Regions from separate parts of the Paenibacillus sp. R14(2021) genome, predicted to be linked through region 2. Evidence: predicted binding sites of a transcription regulator. Region 2 holds the regulator's gene; the other holds the start of a gene.

Region 1 (4,426 bases), 990 kb from region 2:
CCGATTTTACAATCACATGGAATCAAATTCTGGCAGCTCTCGTATTTATCGTTGCGGCGAGCACGGACGGGCTGGATGGTTATATTGCCCGTAAGAACAAGATCGTGACCAACCTCGGCAAGCTGCTTGACCCGCTGGCGGACAAGCTGCTCGTTGCAGCCGTACTCATCTCGCTGGTAGAGATGGAGAAGCTGCATGCCTGGATTGCAATTGTCATCATTAGCCGCGAGTTTGCCGTGACTGGGCTTAGGCAAATTGCGCTTCTGGAAGGTACTGTTGTCGCTGCAAGCAAGTGGGGCAAATGGAAGACGGCTGTGCAGATCACGATGATTATCGCGCTGCTGCTCAACAATTTTCCGTTTGCGTTCGTCGATTTCCCGTTTGATCAGATCTCAATCTATGCGGCGGCACTTATTACGGTTTACTCCGGAATCGATTACTTCGTCAAAAACAAAAATCTCATTCCGCTTACGGCCTAGAATGACATGTATAGCATCACTCCTTCGTTATGAGCTTGAAGGGGTGGTGCTTTGCTTTTCCCGCTTTGCATGCAGTAAATCCCTTACATAGAATTGGAGATGTTTACATGCGCGCTGAAATCATTGCTGTTGGAACGGAGCTTTTGCTCGGTCAGACCGTAAACACGAACGCAACGTATTTGTCGCAAGGTCTTGCAGAGCTCGGCATCGATGTGTATTTTCAAACGGTGGTCGGCGACAATGCCGGCCGGATTCGTCAAGCGATTGAGCTTGCGCGTACACGAGCCGATCTGATTCTGTTTACGGGCGGTCTCGGGCCAACCATGGATGATTTAACGAAGGATGCGCTTGCGGAATATCTGAACCTGCCGATTGAACTGCACAAGCCCTCCATGGATAAAATCGAGGACATGTTTGCATCGCGCGGCATTCACATGGTAGAGAGCAACCGGAGGCAGGCGAACCTCATTGAAGGCAGCGTTCCGCTCGAGAACGAAGCGGGCCTTGCGGTCGGTAATGCACTGATCGCTGCGGGAACTCATTATGTGCTGCTTCCCGGTCCTCCCCGGGAAATGAAGCCGATGTTCGACGGTCCTGCCAAAGCTTGGCTGCGCTCGATTTTGAACGAGGACCGCAAGCTATACTCCCGTCTCCTCAAATTCGCCGGTATTGGCGAATCGACCTTGGAGCAGGCGATCATCGATCTCATAGAGGCGCAGACGGACCCGTCGATCGCGCCATACGCCAAGGAAGGCGAAGTGGCCATCCGGGTGTCCACGAAAGCGCTGAGCGAGGCGGAGGCGGCAGCAAGGCTGGATACGGCGGAGGAACAGATTAAAGCGCGGGTTGGGCAGCACATGTATGCAAGGGAAGACATTACGCTGGAAGAAGCTGTGGTCAGACAGCTCCGTGCAACGAGCCGGACATTGGCAAGCGCAGAGAGCCTGACAGGCGGCTTGTTCGCGCAGCTGATCACTCGGGTTCCCGGCAGCAGCGGCGAATTTACCGGCGGCGTCGTTACGTATACTAACGTCATGAAACATCGTTTGCTCGGCATCCCTATGTCCCAATTGGAAGGTAAAGAGGCTCCTGGGGCAGTCAGTGAATCCACGGCAGCGCTAATGGCGGAGAGGGTCAGGGAGCTGGCGGACAGCGACTTTGGCGTTTCGCTGACAGGCGTTGCCGGTCCTTCGGAGTCGGAGGGGAAGCCGGTGGGGCTCGTGTATTTCGGTCTCGCCGAAAAGGGGCGACCGACGAAGGTATTCACGGCGAACTTAAGCGGGAACCGCGAGATCATTCGTGTTCGCGCCGCCAAATCGTTGTTGTACCGGCTGTGGCAGGCGTTGTCAGGTAAGGAAGAGAACTAGCTGTTACTGTAAGAATAAGCTTGCCAATGTTTTCATGATCGACTATAATCGACATTAGACGGAAGAACCGTGGCGAAGAATACTTTGCTGCGGTTCTTTTTTTATTCTCTCTTTTGGCCAAATGAGAAATAAGAATATATGTTCGCAAAAAGTCTTGTCAAAGCTGTTGAAACAAGGTATCATGAAAGTATAAATCATGAAGGATGTGAGTTCGTTGGCAGATCGTAAGGCTGCACTCGAAATGGCACTGCGTCAAATAGAGAAACAATTCGGCAAAGGCTCCATAATGAAACTTGGTGAATCCACTCATATGCAAGTTGAAACCGTGTCCAGTGGTGCGCTTGCGTTAGATATCGCCCTTGGAATCGGAGGATTCCCGAGAGGCCGCGTCATTGAAGTATACGGACCGGAATCCTCCGGTAAAACGACTGTAGCTTTGCATGCCATCGCAGAAGTGCAGCGTGCTGGCGGACAAGCCGCATTTATCGATGCAGAGCATGCGCTTGATCCTTCCTATGCGAACAAGCTCGGCGTTAATATTGATGAATTGCTGCTTTCGCAGCCGGATACAGGTGAACAGGCGCTTGAAATAGCCGAGGCGCTCGTACGAAGCGGTGCAGTGGATATCGTCGTTGTCGACTCCGTCGCTGCACTCGTACCGAAAGCGGAGATTGAAGGCGACATGGGGGATTCCCACGTTGGTCTTCAAGCCCGTCTAATGTCTCAGGCGCTTCGCAAGCTTTCCGGGGCGATCAGCAAATCGAAGACGATTGCGATCTTTATCAACCAATTGCGTGAGAAAGTCGGCGTGATGTTCGGTAATCCGGAGACGACGCCGGGCGGCCGCGCATTGAAGTTCTACTCCTCCGTACGCTTGGATGTTCGCCGTATCGAGTCCATTAAACAGGGCAATGATGTGGTTGGTAACCGTACGCGGATTAAAGTCGTCAAGAACAAAGTTGCTCCTCCATTCAAGCAGGCTGAGGTTGACATTATGTACGGTGAAGGCATTTCGAAGGAAGGCAGCATTGTGGATATCGGCGTCGAGCATGATATCATCCAGAAGAGCGGCGCATGGTTCTCCTTTAACGGCGAACGTCTGGGACAAGGCCGTGAGAATGCGAAGCAGTTCCTGAAGGATCACCACGATATTTCTGCTGTCATTGAGAAGCTGATTCGCGATGCGAGCAATGTTGCTGCGGCTTCTGCCATTAATGATGCTGTTAGCGAAGATGACGAGTCTGAGGACGAATTGGATTTGGACTTGAATTAATTCAGGGATTGATAGATCTGATATAACTTAGCGAGAAGCACCTGCTGGATAAGGGGTGCTTTTCTTGTTTAGACAGAGGGGCGAACCTATTGCTGACCATAACCGGTGTTGAACAAGATTCGAAGAAGAAGCAGCGCTATCATTTGTATGTCAACGATGCTGCAGATCCATTTACTAGCGTACATGAGGATGTCCTGATTAAATATCGATTGTTGAAGGGTCGGGAGATCGAACCGGACGAGTTGAAGCAGATTGTACATGAAGACAGCCATCACCGCGCATATATATTGGCATTGGCTTATCTAGGCGCCAGGCAGCGGACTGAGAAGGAAATTCACCGCTATCTATCCAAGAAAGAGATTGACGAGGGAGCGGCCCGCAAAGCCATAGAGCGGTTGAGCCGGGAAGGGCTTGTCAACGATTCGCTGTATGCCGATCAGTATGCGGCGCAGCGAATGCGGACACAACTGAAAGGAAGGCGCCTTCTGCAGCAAGAGCTGCTCCAACGGGGTATCAAGAAGGATACCGCGAAGCAAGCGGCGATGAATCTAAATCCAGAGTCGGAGACCGAAATTGCGATACGAGCAGGAATGAAGAAATGGCCGCATATTAAAGGAGAGCTTCGCGAGCGAAAACAGAAGCTGGCGGCATTTTTGCTGCGCAGAGGGTTTCCCTCTTCGGCTGTAAGAGATGCTGTAAAAGCTGCTGTTCTAGCGGATCAGGACGAGGAACAAGGGCATATGCTTGACAAGTGATTTTCACAAAAGATAAAATAAGTTTGTATTCTTTCTTACAGAATCGATTTTCCTTCCAAAAATTGATTCGAAACGATTATTTTCGTCAAATTAAGAATTGTATCCATCGGGTTAAAAACCGGCTAGACAACCAAATAATGTCCCAAGCGTTTGCTTAGGTGAACAACGAGGAGGTGAAGATGATGGTCCAAGTATGGGCAGTTATCCTGATCGCTCTCGTTGTTGGTGCAATTTTCTTTGGTGTCGGTTATTTTATTCGAAAATCGATCGCCGAGGCCAAAATTTCCAGCGCCGAGCAGGCCGCTAGTCAAATTATTGACAATGCGAAGAAAGAAGCCGACGCGCTGAAGAAAGAAACGGTTCTCGAGGCGAAAGATGAAGTCCACAAGCTCCGTACCGAGGCTGAGAGAGATACTCGCGAACGTCGCAATGAGGTACAGCGTCTTGAAAGACGACTTATTCAAAAAGAAGAGTCGTTGGATAAAAAAATAGAAGCGCTGGAACGCAAAGAAGAGCAAGTAGCCAACAAAGAGAAGCGAATCGAGGAGACAC
Region 2 (4,426 bases):
GCAGATTCGCAAGTCGCGTCGAATGCTTCCTGTACACTTCTGTCATCCCATAGAAGCGTGTCATCCAGATCAAATAGTACAGCTTGTTTTGCCATATTTGCTTGTGCACTCCACTCTGATTATTTTTCGGTTAATGGGATCCCATGCTGCGTTGCAAAAGCCTTCATGCGTTCTGCCATCTGTTCCGTCGGATAACGGTTGATGACGCGCGAGAACACCCAGTTACCGCCTTTATGCTGTTCAACCACGATATAGCCTTTTTGTATGGTGATGCCTTTCATGTTGCTCACATAGATATTACGATCGCCGGCAAAACGGCGGGAACGAATAAAATCCTTACCAACCGACAAATATGGTCTCCGCAGCAGGAACAAGCCCGCGAGAACGACATAACAAGCAACCGTAATCCAGAACATGTTATCCGTTTGCTTGAATGCACTTGAATTTATCGTAACGATTACATAGAACAGGATGAACAATAAAAGGAACGCCGGCATGACATAGCTGCGGCCTTTGTATGTATCAAGTGCATCCGTTCCGGATTTCGCCGCCATAAGCGGTGACTTGCCTTGTTTCTTGCGCTGCTTGTTCAGCTGCTCTTGATTTTTCTGTACTTTACGTTCCCACGATCTTGACACGGATGATCCCCCTTAGCGATTTGCGAAACGAACACTTTACTGGCTTTATTTAGAACGGTCTTGCGAATTTGGCGATGAATCGGTTCGGGTACTCGCTTGGCAGTGCGCTGACTTCATCCAGCCTGTTCCACGCTTCCTTAGGCATCTGCCAGCCGATCGCACCCATGTTTTCATCGAACTGCTCCAGCGTGCTGGCTCCGAAGATTGGCGACGTGATTCCTTCACGCTGCAGCAGCCATTTCAGTGCCACTTGAGCCGGCGTTCTATCCAGCTCCATCGCAGTCTGCTTCACGACTTCCAACACGTTGAAGTTATTGTCCGACGCGCGAAGCGTCCAAGAGCTCTCGCCTTGCTTGGCTGTCAACCGTCCGCTCGTTGGCACGTCGCGGTTGTAACGGCCTGTCAGGAAGCCGCCGCCGAGCGGTGCCCACGGGATAATGCCAACATTCTCTTCCTGGCAGAGCGACAGCATTTCACGATCCATTTCCCGGCTGACCAGACTGTACTGCGGTTGGATCGAAATAAAGCGCACATAGCGGTCACGGTCACTTACAGCAAGCGACTTCATTAATTGCCATGCAAAAAAATTGGAGCAGCCGATATATCGTGCTTTACCCGATGTAACCAGATCATCCAGCGCACGCAGCGTTTCTTCGATCGGCGTGGCATGATCCCAGACATGTACTTGATAGAGGTCGATATAATCAGTATTCAGACGTCTAAGGCTGGCGTCTATCGCATCCATAATATGCTTGCGGGAAACACCGCCGCTGTTAGGATGATCACCGGTCATGAAACGGGCTTTAGACGCCAGGACAACCTCAGAGCGGCGGTCTTTGATCGCTTTGCCGACGACCTCCTCGGAGCGGCCCTGTACATAGACATTCGCCGTATCCAGAAAATTTCCGCCTTGCTCCATGAAGCTATGAATCATCGCAATGGAATCTGCTTCGCTTGTTGTGTTCCCGAAGGTCATCGTACCCAGGCAAAGCTCTGATACCGCTAATCCGCTGCGGCCTAACAATCGGTATTGCATCGATGAAAGCCCCCTCTTCATCGCGCAAGTGGTTAATGCTTGATCGAACCGCCTTCATTCTCTTCGTCTTCCGCCCATTTAATAGTATCCAACTGATCACGGAAATTCCGTTTGAAATTGGCCAAATACTGACGGCGCAGCTCATCGCGCTCCACCAGCTCTTCCGCTGTTAATCCGACTGTTTTGTTCTTTCTTGAAAGCTCATTGATTCGAGCAATGATTTTTTCCATTTCTACTGCACTCCTTTCAGGTTCCTGGTCAACATCACATTCTTTACTTTGACATTTTTAATCCTCCATTGTCAAGGCGACAACATGTCCGCTGCTTGGGTTCTGCCATGTCAGTGCAAGGCTTATTAATGCCTCGATACAAAACAAAAAAGGACCAAGCAGCGCGGCCCGCCTAGTCCTGTTTCTTAACATATAGTTATGCTGCAAGCTATTAATCCGCTGGAACAATCAGTGACTGTCCGGCCTTTAATGAACCGCCGCTTAAGTTGTTCCGTTTCTGCAGCGCATACACAATCTGCCGGATATCCTCGCCTTCCTTACGAATGTCGCTTGCGATCTCCCATAATGTATCGCCAGAGCCGACAATAATCACTTGTTCCTCTGCGGTCGGTTGGGCGGGAAGCTCGCTGTTCGCATGGCTCGTCATTAATGTAAGACCAGTAAACAGCAGGACGAAGAATAACGTTGCAGCAGCAAGACGAATCAATAACCGTTCTGCCCTGCGCTCCTGACGTGAACGCGTTGCTGTATGTGTAATGGATCCCTTACCTGGATTAGCGGTTGAATACATAGATATCGTTGTCATTATTATCAGCACCCCAAACGTTTGTTCTGTACTCGATGAATCCAGAATAACACGAACATCCGTTTGCAGTCAACACATTTTAGAACGTTTGTTCGCAGAAAAATGCGAACTTGTGTTTCTCGAACTTATGTTTGTACGAACTCCGGTTCTGTGTTATAATTTGACACAAATGAAACGATGGAGTGATTCCGGTGTCGAAACTTTCAAACCGCCAGCAGGCGATACTAGAATTCATTAAGACGGAAGTTCGCGAGAAAGGTTACCCGCCTTCCGTTCGTGAGATCGGTGAAGCTGTCGGACTGGCATCAAGTTCAACGGTTCACGGCCACCTGGACCGTTTAGAGAAGAAGGGCCTCATTCGCCGCGACCCTACGAAGCCTCGCGCAATCGAAATCTTAGATGGAGAAGACAATGAAATTCCATTCCCCCTCTCCATCGCTAAGGTGCCTGTTGTAGGTAAAGTAACCGCCGGCGTCCCGATTACGGCGACAGAGAATATCGAGGATTACTTCCCTCTTCCAGCAGATAAAGTCGGCGACGATACTGTCTTCATCCTTAACGTCATGGGTGAGAGTATGATCGAGGCCGGCATCCATGACGGAGATTATGTCATCGTTCGCCAGCAGCAGAATGCGACCAACGGCGATATCGTTGTTGCCATGACGGAGGACGACGAAGCTACCGTCAAGACCTTCTATAAGGAGAAGGATCACATTCGCCTGCAGCCGGAGAACGCAACGATGGAGCCAATTCGCCTCCGCAACGTTACGATTCTCGGCAAAGTCATCGGCCTCTTCCGCGATATCCACTAAACATAAGCACAAGGGGCATTCACAGCGCTTGCATGAAGCGCAGTGAATGCCCCTTGTGCTTTTCGATTTGCAGATCATTAACAATGTTCATGTCACTTAACCTACAATCTCACGGAACAATAGGTTCCGATAGAGAAACCGGCTGCCTCGGAATTTGAAGGTAAGCGTTACCCCCGAGAAATCGCTCGTAACGGCTTGCAATGCCTTAGATGTCACTTTTTGTCGAACAAGCCTTCGAATGCGCGCGATGTCATTTGCGTTGACAGCGGACGCCAACGCCACAGCATAAGCTGGTGATTTCGAAAGTGCTGTATAGAATGGGATGACCGCCCTTGCAATGGCACGATGGATCGGCGTTGAGAACGTAAACTGCGCCGTACCGGGAGGAATCGTTGTTCCGTTTGAATACTGCAGGGTAGGCGGCGGAAATTGGAAATCAATAAAATACCCGATTCCATTCACGGAAAACCCGCTCAGCTTCGCCGGCGGCGTCACCGCCTTGAACAAGGCTAGCAATACGTCCAAATTCGCCTGCCTTACCGCTCTGGACCATCGCAGCGCAAAGCTGCGGTTGCCGGCGATTTTCATATAAAAGGGCGTCATGATGGCAGCCACATGGGAAAGCACAGGGCCCGTGAGCTTGAAAGAGGTCCCTGCTTTTATAATACCCTTCATTCATGGCACCGCCTTTCAGCAAAGTTCTAATGCGGCATTGTATGCGCAATGGGCTGTACAAGTGCGGGTGAGTTCCTCGATCCAAACAAAAAAACTGCCCCCGCGGTTCCGCGGAAGCAGTCGTGATCTTGGTTCTAGTAGAGCGACAGGTACTGATCGCGCTCCCACTCGTGAATTTGCGTGCGGTACATATCCCACTCGATTTCCTTCAGCTCATAGAAGTGAGCAAGTGCATGATCGCCGAGCGCGTCGCAGATGACTTCACTGCGAAGCAGCTCGGTGAGCGCTTCCTTGAGGTCATCCGGCAAGCTCGGGATGCCTTCGTCGATCCGCTCCTCATCCGTCATTACATAGATGTTACGATCCGTTGGCGCAGGAAGCGGCAGCTTGTTGCGGATACCGTCCAAACCTGCCTTCAACATAACAGCAAGCGCCAGATAAGGGTTAGC

The links. The regulator LexA, encoded in region 2, represses DNA repair genes until DNA is damaged. The targets are predictions, from matches to a motif close to CGAACATATGTTCG.
Region 1: the regulator LexA is predicted to act here: its motif matches at 1,978-1,991, upstream of recA (recombinase RecA).

What each region holds. Positions count from the first base shown of each region.
Region 1 is NZ_CP080269.1:479,045-483,470, forward strand. It holds gene pgsA (CDP-diacylglycerol--glycerol-3-phosphate 3-phosphatidyltransferase) at 1-479, shown strand, start outside; gene KXU80_RS02510 (competence/damage-inducible protein A) at 587-1,846, shown strand; gene recA (recombinase RecA) at 2,061-3,119, shown strand; gene KXU80_RS02520 (RecX family transcriptional regulator) at 3,209-3,874, shown strand; gene rny (ribonuclease Y) at 4,057-4,426, shown strand, end outside.
Region 2 is NZ_CP080269.1:1,466,468-1,470,893, forward strand. It holds gene KXU80_RS07045 (HAD family hydrolase) at 1-95, opposite strand, end outside; gene KXU80_RS07050 (hypothetical protein) at 120-638, opposite strand; gene KXU80_RS07055 (aldo/keto reductase) at 688-1,674, opposite strand; gene KXU80_RS07060 (DUF896 domain-containing protein) at 1,707-1,904, opposite strand; gene KXU80_RS07065 (LysM peptidoglycan-binding domain-containing protein) at 2,116-2,490, opposite strand; gene lexA (transcriptional repressor LexA) at 2,682-3,302, shown strand; gene KXU80_RS07075 (hypothetical protein) at 3,399-3,977, opposite strand; gene glnA (type I glutamate--ammonia ligase) at 4,112-4,426, opposite strand, start outside.